2 regions of the Oceanobacillus sp. MO10714A genome follow, and region 1 is predicted to be linked to the other one. Evidence: riboswitches for the same ligand, from Rfam matches in the RefSeq annotation. Region 1 holds a riboswitch; the other holds the start of a gene.
What was found. Region 1 has a riboswitch for glycine ahead of SPD53_RS05095 (phosphoglycerate dehydrogenase). Riboswitches for the same ligand answer to the same signal wherever they lie in the genome.

Region 2: it holds a riboswitch for glycine, as region 1 does, so the genes downstream of both, gcvT (glycine cleavage system aminomethyltransferase GcvT) here and SPD53_RS05095 (phosphoglycerate dehydrogenase) in region 1, are expected to answer to the same signal.

Annotation. Positions count from the first base shown of each region.
Region 1 is NZ_JAXHDC010000004.1:67,445-72,929, forward strand. It holds gene SPD53_RS05090 (multicopper oxidase family protein) at 1-346, shown strand, start outside; gene SPD53_RS05095 (phosphoglycerate dehydrogenase) at 516-1,715, opposite strand; glycine riboswitch at 1,843-1,918, opposite strand; ZMP/ZTP riboswitch at 2,015-2,097, opposite strand; gene SPD53_RS05100 (protein adenylyltransferase SelO) at 2,429-3,889, opposite strand; guanidine-I (ykkC/yxkD leader) riboswitch at 4,037-4,132, shown strand; gene SPD53_RS05105 (DMT family transporter) at 4,203-4,544, shown strand; gene SPD53_RS05110 (DMT family transporter) at 4,544-4,858, shown strand.
Region 2 is NZ_JAXHDC010000001.1:198,504-203,988, forward strand. It holds gene SPD53_RS01070 (YqhG family protein) at 1-532, opposite strand, end outside; gene SPD53_RS01075 (DEAD/DEAH box helicase) at 534-2,186, opposite strand; glycine riboswitch at 2,324-2,417, shown strand; gene gcvT (glycine cleavage system aminomethyltransferase GcvT) at 2,611-3,732, shown strand; gene gcvPA (aminomethyl-transferring glycine dehydrogenase subunit GcvPA) at 3,745-5,094, shown strand; gene gcvPB (aminomethyl-transferring glycine dehydrogenase subunit GcvPB) at 5,087-5,485, shown strand, end outside.

The sequences.
Region 1 (5,485 bases):
AGATTCGACAGAGATTTGGGCATTCATAAACACAACCAACTTCTCCCATCCAATCCATATTCATCTTATTCAATTTCAAGTGCTGGATCATCAGACCTTTGATCTTGAACGATTCAATGAAGATGGGACCCTTTTGTTTACAGGAGCACCACAAGCTCCTCTTGCGAATAATCGCAGTTGGAAAGATACAATTGAAGTACCCGCTGGAACGATGACCCGCGTGATTGCAAATTTCGGTCCCTATACCGGTGAATACGTCTGGCATTGCCACATCCTCGAACATGAAGATTATGACATGATGCGCCCGTATCGCGTAATTACAGATGAAAGAAAGGACAAAAAATAATGAAACCGGCTGGAAAAACTAACACATTCCAGCTGGTTTTCATGCTTTCCATATTGATTTTGATTGATAAGAGTCAGAACGGACATAAGCGCTAGAATCTCTCACAACATCTTGTTTAAAATTTTCCTTTACAACGAAAAAATGGGACAGAGCCTCTGTCCCATTTGGATTAGATTGTGCGAATTCGGATTACATCCTCGATTGTATTAATTTCGGCTTCCATTCCTGGAATGACGTCCCCGTTCACTTTCTCGTCAATATCAATCATCGTATATGCCAAGTCACCACGGCTTTTGTTAATCATTGCCGCAATATTTAGACCCCTTTTAGAAATAATCGCACTAATTTGGCCGAGCATATTCGGTACATTATGATGGAAAACCGTAACCCGGCGCTTTCCTGTATAAGGAAGAAACGCATTCGGGAAGTTCACCGCGTTTTTAATATTACCTGTCTCTAGGAAATCTCTCACCTGGCGAGTTGCCATTCGTGCACAATTTTCCTCTGATTCAATCGTTGACGCACCAAGATGGGGTAATGTTATCGCATTTTCCATATGAAGTAAGCGATCATTAGGGAAATCAGTAATGTATTTACCGACACGGCCCTTCTCCAGAGCCACTTCAAGCGCATCTTCATCGACAAGCCCGCCACGCGAGAAGTTCAGAATATGGACGCCTGGCTTCATCTGTTCAAAAGCTTCCCTATTTAGCATACCTGCTGTCTCATTTGTAAGGGGAACATGAATTGTGATAAAATCCGCCTGTTCAAATACATCTCCAAGAGACATCGCACGCTTAATATTCCGGGATAGTTCCCAAGCCGTATCAACAGAAATATACGGGTCAAACCCAATAACATCCATATCAAGATTCAGTGCATCATTAGCAACCATCGCTCCAATTGCACCAAGTCCAATGACGCCTAGCTTCTTCCCTTTCGCCTCACGTCCGACAAATTGCTTTTTCCCTTGTTCAACGAGCTGCGGTACTTCTTCCCCTTTGCCTTTTAAATCTTTCACCCAATCGACTCCGTTAAACAGGTTACGAGAGGATGCCATAATAGAAGTAAGCACGAGTTCTTTTACGGCATTCGCATTTGCCCCAGGAGTATTGAATACAACAATACCTTGATTGGAACAAGTATCAACGGGAATATTATTCACACCCGCGCCAGCACGTGCGATAGCTTTTAAATTTCCACCGAATGCCATGTTGTGCATCGGATAACTCCGGACAACAATTGCATCCGGATCATTTGCTTCATTATCAATCGTGTAATCTTCTTCATTAAATATTGCGAGGCCTACCTCAGCAATATGATTCAACGTTTTAATTCTTTTTGTTTTGTCTAAAGTTATTGTTGTCATCTCTCTACTCTTTCTCCTTTTTACTCTTACTTTTCTTTCTAATCTCCACAACGCAGCCTAGAAACATAAAAAGAGACTGGAAAAAACCCCAATCTCAGAAAGATCTAGAAAACAACAAATAAACCTTTGTTGTTCTTCTGTCCTTTTGCCTGAGATTTTGAACCCTTCGGCGATGCATATGCATTCTCTCCAGAAGCCGCTCCCGTTATAGTGTCACCCATAACATTCGTCGCTTTTGAATATTCTATTCATTCAAGTCGCCTCCTTAAACATAAAAAGGCAAGGAGTTAAAAATCCCTTACCTCTGCCCAGGCGATCGACATGATTTCATTATGTGCTCCCCCGCGGTGGTCTCCGCGTTTCGCCAGTTACACATAACGTTTCAATTGTTGATGTTATCTTATCAGAATTAAATTATTTTTTCAATGGATAAACAGGGATTTTTTAAAGTTTTTCAATAATGGTCTTTCCCATTATAGACCGTCTCTTATATAATGTATTCACATTATTGTAGTTGTTTCGAAAGGGTGGACTTTTTGAATATTATTATCGAACCAGATTCGTTTAAAGGAAGCTTATCAGCAATGGAAGCAGCTAAAGCGATAGTCTAATGGGACTCCTTTTATGGATGGAAGAAGAAATTATGCGTTGTAAGGAGAATGTGATAAAAAAGAGAAAGAAACGCGCTTCATTATTACGTTTCTTTCTCTTTTTTACGTCCCGCAAAATGTTTGATAAGAAGTTCCGGTGTCATAATTTCTTTTCGCAAATTCCTTCTGTTCATCTGTATGGGCAAAGGGATTTTTCAAGAGATGAATTAATTCTTCTGCTGGCGTATAATCTTCCTTTTGAACAGCCGCTTCGATGGCGTCCTCTACCCACTTATTTCTCGGAATCAATGCTGGATTATGCTCATACATAAGCTTGTTGCTTGCTTCCTGCGTCTCGCTTTGTATTTTGATCCTTTCCTGCCATTTGATTTTCCACTTTTTAAATTCATCCATACGTCCAAGCGGAAAATCTTCTTCTTTGCCATAAGTTAACGCTAAGAACGTATTCGTATAATCGGCATGATAATGTTGCATCAACGTGAGCAATTCTTCAATGAGGGCTTCATCCCCTTCTCTTTCACCAAATATCCCGAGTTTCTGTCGCATCCCTTCCAGCCAATATTTCTTATATAAAGGACCAAATTCTGAAATAGCTTCTTGCGCATATTTCAAGGGTTCTTCCTTGCTCCTTCCGAGTAAAGGAAGCAGTGTCTCTGCAAAGCGCGCCAGATTCCATGCGGCAATGCTCGGCTGATTCCGGTAGGCATAACGCCCATTCACATCAATCGAACTGAATACAATATCCTGATGATACGCATCCATGAAAGCACATGGACCATAATCAATTGTTTCACCGCTGATCGTCATATTATCGGTATTCATCACGCCATGAATAAACCCGACGAGCTGCCATTTCGCGACTAATTGCGCCTGCCGATCCAACACGTTTCTCAAAAAAGCGAGGTACGGATTTTCCGCATGTTTTACTTCTGGATCATGCCGCTCAATTGTATAATCAGTAAGTTGCACAAGTTCATCTATTTCACAGAAGTGGGCTGCAAATTGAAATGTACCTACCCGAATATGACTGGAAGCCACCCTCGTCAAAATCGCACCCGGGAGTATCGTCTCCCGGCGAATCCCTTCCCCTGTCGTCACTACAGCAAGGCCCCTTGTAGTAGGGATATTTAAGCCATGCATCGCTTCACTAACCATGTACTCCCTAATCATTGGCCCAAGTGCAGCCCGGCCATCACCACCACGGGAATAGGCTGTCCTCCCTGCACCCTTCAGCTGGATATCGAAGCGTTTGGAGTCAGGTGTCACTTGTTCCCCAAGCAGTACCGCACGTCCATCACCGAGCATCGTGAAATGACCGAATTGGTGACCGGCATAACTTTGAGCTAGCGGTATCGCATTTGGCGGGAGAGCATTTCCCCCATAAATAGCGATTGCTTCATCACTTTGCATTTCTTCATTATTGAGACCAAGTGCTTTTCCAAGTTCCTCATTATAAAAAACAAGTTGAGGATTCGCCACCGGGTTCGGCCTCAATTTTTGATAAAAAGTTTCAGGGAGTTCCGCGTACGTGTTCTCCAAGTTGAAATTAAATAAATTCGTCATAAGCTCTCCTTTTATAGCTTGTCATTACCCTTTAGTATACTTGGTAAGGACTAGATTATTCCAATGTGAAAACTTGACTCAATAATTAAATCCCCTTCTCTTGAAAAATCGCTCCTACTCCTGTATAGTAAAAAGTAATTGCATAAGTTGAATGTTTTCTAGGGTTCCGCAACTTTGTTGGTCTGAGACCGAGAGAAAACTCGCAGCTTTGCTGTGCCACGGAAGGATAAAAGCCTGGGAGATACTGTATTTTCACAGTTTCTCCCAGGCTTTTTTGTTTTTCGGAAATTCTTATTTTGGAGGTGCAATACAATTGAATAAAGAATGGATGAAAGTGATTATTGCTGCTTTCTTTGAAGTTTTTTGGGTGATTGGTTTAAAACACGCACAAGATTTTTGGACTTGGGCTGGAACGGTTGTCGCCATCTATATCAGCTTCTATTTAATGATTATGGCTGGAAGGAAACTCCCGGTTGGTACGGTCTATGCGGTTTTTGTCGGTTTAGGAACAGCGGGAACCGTTTTTTCTGAGATAGTATTCTTTGGAGAACCATTCGGGTTAGAGAAAGTAATATTAATTCTTATTTTATTAGCAGGTGTCGTTGGTTTGAAATTAGTGACACCGGATAACGTTAGGGAAGGCGGTGAATCCTAATGGCATGGACTTCGTTAATTTTGGCAGGTATATTTGAAATGTTCGGTGTTGCTATGATCAATAAATTGCATATCGACCGAAACTTTAAAGCATTAGCTTTGTTGATTCTTGGATTTGGGGCTAGTTTTATTTTTCTTGCATATGCCATGGAGACGCTTCCGATGAGTACAGCTTATGCAGTTTGGACAGGGATCGGCGCTTCCGGCGGAGCAATTTTAGGTATGTTAATATACGGAGAATCCAAGGACTGGAGAAGGATTGTTTTTATTAGTATGGTACTAGGTGCTGCAGTTGGTTTGAAGCTGATTTCATAAAACTTCATAAATCATAACTCAACATTTGCCGTCTGAAACAGTTATGTATTCCTTGGCTATCTAAAGGTCCGCAGTCCCGACACCTCTCACTTTCCGTTAAGTGGCTGTGAGCCTCGACGCATAGAATGTGCTCATGCAGACGTTGCCACATACAAGAGCGTTCTTAGACCGCCTCGGGCTAAGCGCTAAGGGGGCTCACCTTACTCTAATGGGAAAACTACTGGGGGTTATTTTCCCATTCGCATGCTCACCTTACTTTAATGGGAAAACTACTGGGGGTTATTTTCCCATTCGCATGTTCAGCTTACTTTAATGGGAAAACAACCTGGGGTTATTCTCCCATCAGCATATTCAGCTTACTTTAACGGGAAAACTACTGGGGGTTATTTTCCCATTCGCATGCTCAGCTTACTCTAATGGGAAAACTACTGGGGGTTATTCTCCCATCAGCATGTTCAGCTTACTTTAATGGGAAAACTACTGGGGGTTATTTTCCCATTCGCATGCTCAGCTTACTCTAATGGGAAAACTACTGGGGGTTATTTTCCCATTCGCATGCTCAGCTTACTCTAATGGGCAAACAACTGGGTTTTATTTTCCCATCAGCATATTCAGCTTACTTAAATG
Region 2 (5,485 bases), on a different contig from region 1:
CGAGCGTAATAATTGGCGAGATCGTATAACAAAAATTAGATATTTGCTGTTTCAAATTGAGTTTAATTAATTCATCCATCATATTTACAATAACTTTTCCGGTAACAAGTTGAATTCCTAATGAAATAATCTCTTCCTTCTTTTGTCTGCCTCGATAACTTACTTTAAAGTTCGCGAGTAACCATGGGTAAAGAGGTGTATTTTTATCGGTATTCACTTCTTGGAAGAGCAATGTATACTTTTCGTGATGTGTGACATGGTTGAATATCTGTTGCAGCCTGGGACTGCCTATATCAATCCATTCCCCTTGTTGATCTCGTTTTTCCGGGTTCGTAATGAGTGTGAGCGTCATTGGTACTCCTTTTTGCCCAAGGCTTTGCATATAATGCCAATAGAATGGACGATTCATTAATACTTTATCCAATTCCTCTGTTAACTCTACTTGTAAGACACCATTTTCTTTATTCAAAAGCTTACATTGATATGCACTGAAAAAGTCGATCATAAATTGTTCGATGTTTACGATTGCCATTTTATTCACCTACACTTTTTTCATTCATGTCATCAGCCAATTTATGGACGATGGATGCTAAGTTCTCAAGTTTAATCTCTGCTTCTCCTAATGAGTCGGACTCTCTGTAAATGGTCTCTATTTCCTGTTCCATATCTTGAATATTCAAATCAGAGAGAATTGCATCAAGCTCGCCGATCACGTTTTCAAATAGTCTTATCTTCTCATATAGTACATTTAAAATATGTTCCTCAATCGTTTGCTTAACAGCAAGATTGTATACCTTCACATCATTTTCCTGACCAAACCGATGGATTCGACCAATCCGTTGTTCAATTTTCATTGGATTCCATGGTAAATCATAGTTAATCATATGGTGGCAAAACTGCAGGTTGATACCCTCAGCTCCTGCTTCGGTAGCAATTAATACTTGTGCTTTTCCTTTAAAAAGCTGTAGCATCCAATCTTTCTTACTACGGTTAAAGCCGCCCCGAAATGGTACAGAACTAATCCCGTGCTGCTGCAGAATCCATTGTAAATACAATTGGGTTGCCCGGTATTCCGTGAAGATAATTACTTTTTCATTGCCAATTTGTTCAATTAATTCAACTGTTTTTAATGCTTTTGAATGGGCTGGCAATTCATTGATTTTTTGAATGATGGAATGGATTTCTTCATCTGGGGTGTTTGTTTCTTGTAATTTCTGAAGTGACAGAAAACAAGCCTCTCTAGAAGAACAGATCTCTCGCAGTAATGTAATCTTTGTAAATATATCTTGCCCTCGTTGCATATTATTTAACTGTTGATAGACTTCTGTTTCTTCCTTTGTAAAATCAACGAGAATGGTTTCGATAACCCGGTTCGATGGTTTTAAATTTGTATTTTCCCTCGTATTACGGATCATGACCCGTTCAATAAGTTGTTTCAGATAGGCGTCAGCTTCTTGTTTTCCCTTATTTCCGGAATATTTCTCTTTAAACGAGGCAACATCTCCTAGATGACCCGGTTTTAAAATCGAAATAAGGTTGAATATCTCCATTAAATCATTTTGAATTGGCGTAGCAGTCAACAGCAGGCAATACTTCTTTTTAATCTGCCGTACAAATTGATAATTTTTCGTCTGATGGTTTTTAAGTTTATGCGCCTCATCAATTAAAACGAAGTCATACTCATTTGCTAGAATCACTTCTTGGTGTGGAGTTCGTTTAGCAGTATCAAGGGAAGAAACTAGAATAGTATTGCCTTCCCAGTTATGATGTTTCCGGTGACTGACAGCAGGTATATAGAATTTCGTATTCAATTCATTCACCCATTGGTTCACAAGGGAGGCAGGAACAAGGATTAATGCATTTTTAACGAGACCCCGCAACATATATTCTTTTAAAATCAACCCTGCTTCAATAGTTTTTCCTAAACCAACCTCATCAGCAAGTATAACCCTGCCATTCATTTTTTCGATTGCTTCTAGAGCTGTTTCCAGCTGATGGTCAAGAAAAGACATATGCGGTAAAAAATCCAAACTTCTTAACCCGTGAAAAGAAGGGACGATCCTTGCCTGTTCTGCCTGATAGGCGAGCGAAAACAACTGAAAGGAACTAAACGGGCCATCACTGTCAAGCCGTTCCTCTAATTCTTTTATAAAAGTCTGATTACGATTCAAATGTACCAAATCCATATGTTACACCCCGAGTATCTAAATAAAATTTGGATTTCACTATACCTTTTTTAAATATTATGGTATATTCAATGCAAAGGTAGAGGATTTCTTATGATAGACTTAGTTTTACCATTATAAAAAAATATATGCTGTGGATGAAGATAAGGGGAGAGCTTACATGATCTTAATGTAACGCCGAAGGAGCAAGCTTAAGACGAATCTCTCAGGCAAAAAGACTCTTATCGGACACAACTCTGGAGAGCGTTTACATATCGTAAACCACCCAAGAAGCAAGTAGGAACGGAAGGGAAACCTGGCATGTTCTTACGCAACTTTCTGGTAGAAGGACAGAGATTTCTTACACATAAGGAAATCTCTGTCTTTTTATATTGTTAATGTCAGAATATAAAATCTTTTATTGACTTCAGAGGGAGTGATGGAGATGGAACCATTAAAACGTACGCCGATTTTTTCGGAGTATGAAAAGTATGGGGCGAAAACGATTGATTTTGGAGGTTGGGATTTACCTGTACAGTTTTCGGGGATTAAAGAAGAACATAACGCAACTAGAACAAGCGCAGGCCTATTTGATGTGTCCCATATGGGAGAAATTATTGTAAAAGGAAGTAAGGCGGTAGCATTTCTTCAAACGATGACGACGAATGACATAAGTAAGCTGGAACCGAAGAAAGCACAATACACATTTCTTTGTAACGAGAACGGTGGAGTAGTTGATGATTTACTCATCTACATGCTAGGAGAGGACCATTACATGCTCGTCGTTAACGCTGCTAATACTGAAAAAGATTTAAAGTGGTTAAAGAAACATAATAATTATGCATCAAATGAAGTTGCGATTGTTGATGAATCGGAACGATATAGTCTTCTAGCCATTCAGGGACCGAAAGCAGAAGCTATTTTACAAGAACTTACCGACACAAACCTAGCTGCAATTAAAGCCTTTCGATTTGAAATGCATGTTGCAATTCATGGGATTGAACAAGGGACGATAGTCTCCCGTTCAGGTTATACGGGTGAAGATGGTTTTGAAATTTATGTTGCGCCTGAAGAGGCAGGAAAGCTTTGGAATCTTATCTTAGAGACTGGGAAAGAAGCAGGAATTGTACCAGCTGGTCTCGGGGCTCGAGATACACTGCGCTTTGAAGCAAACTTGCCGTTATATGGGCAGGAACTTTCCGAAACAATTACGCCTATTGAAGCAGGTTTGACTTTTGCGGTTAAAGTTGCTAAAGAAGCTAATTTCATTGGGAAGGATGTCTTAAAAGAACAGGTTGAAAATGGACCGAAAAGAAAAATTGTCGGTCTAGAAATGATAGACAAAGGGATCCCGAGAACCGATTATGAAGTTCTATCTGAAGACGGAGAAAAAGTAATCGGACATATCACGACAGGAACACAATCACCGACTTTAAAGAAAAATATTGGCCGTGCATTACTTGACACGGATTATACAGAAATTGGAACAGAACTGTTGATTCAAGTAAGGAAACGGCAACTGAAAGCGAAAGTAGTACCTACACCATTTTATAAAAGAGATAATTAGGAGGGATTGGAGATGGGATTTCGCTATTTACCAATGACGGAATCAGATAAATTAGAAATGCTTGATGTAATCGGTATTGATTCAACAGATGAACTGTTTTCGGACATTCCAGAGGAAATTCGTTTCAAAGGGGAACTGAACGTAAAGCCTACTAAAAATGAATATGAACTAATGAAAGAATTAACTGCCATGTCCAATAAAAACGTAAATCTAAAGGATTATACGTCTTATTTGGGAGCAGGGGTCTATGATCATTATATACCTTCTGTTGTAGACCATGTCATCAGTCGTTCCGAGTTTTATACTGCATATACACCATACCAGCCGGAGATATCCCAAGGGGAACTGCAAGCGATTTTTGAGTTTCAGACAATGATTGCTGAATTAACCGGCCAACCGATTGCCAATTCCTCTATGTATGATGGTGCGACAGCGTTAGGTGAAGCAGTTAATTTAACTGCCGCCCATACAAAAAGAAAAAAAGTACTCGTTTCAAACGCAATTCATCCTGAATCACGGGAAGTAGTGAAGACATATGCTACCGGCCAACATGTGGAGGTTGTTGAGATAGATCATAAAGATGGTTTAACGGATCTAGAAGCACTTGAAAGAGAACTCGATGATGATGTAGCTGGTGTCGTCATCCAATATCCGAACTTCTTTGGTCAAGTAGAGCCTTTAGCAAAGGTACGTGAATTGCTCAATTCCAATAAAAAAGCAATGATGGTCGTTTCTAGTAATCCACTTGCGCTCGGATACTTGACACCACCTGGTGAATTCGGAGCAGATATCGTCGTCGGGGATACGCAAGTGTTTGGCATACCAGCCCAGTTTGGCGGCCCGCATTGTGGATATTTTGCAACGACGAAAAAGTTAATGCGAAAAATTCCAGGACGTCTTGTCGGACAGACAACAGACGAAGATGGTGTCCGTGGATTTGTACTTACACTTCAGGCAAGGGAGCAGCATATCCGAAGGGATAAAGCAACGTCAAATATTTGCTCGAACCAAGCACTGAATGCGCTAGCTAGTTCGGTTGCAATGAGTTCAATTGGAAAGCATGGTTTGAAGAAAATGGCAAAACTAAATATGAAAAAAGCTCGCTATGCCAAGCAACAATTCGCTGAGATAGGAATTCCTGTCTTATTTGATCAACCATTCTTTAACGAGTTTGTCATCCAGCTGAACAAAACGGTAAGCGAAGTGAACGAGGCATTACTTACCAAAGGGATTGTCGGCGGATATGATTTGGGACGAGATTACCCAGAATTAGAAAATTGTATGTTGGTTGCCGTAACGGAAATCCGTTCCAAAGAAGAGATTGATCAATTGATTAAGGAAGTGAGGGATATCAATGGCTAAGAATGAATTTCCATTAATCTTTGAACGCAGTAAAAAGGAGCGAACAAGTTATAGCTTACCGGATCTTGATGTACCAGATATCGATTTGGATGCGGAATTTGAAACGCCGTATGTCCGGAAGACTGCTCCGGAATTACCTGAAGTAAGTGAACTCGAAATTATGCGGCATTATACAGGATTATCGAATCGGAACTATGGAGTGGATTCCGGGTTTTATCCGCTTGGTTCATGTACCATGAAATATAACCCGAAAATTAATGAAGATGTAGCGCGGCTCCCGGGATTTACCCATATCCACCCATATCAAGATCCGAAAACCGTACAAGGTGCACTTGAAATGATGTATGATTTGCAAACCTCACTTAAAGAAATTACTGGAATGCATGAAGTA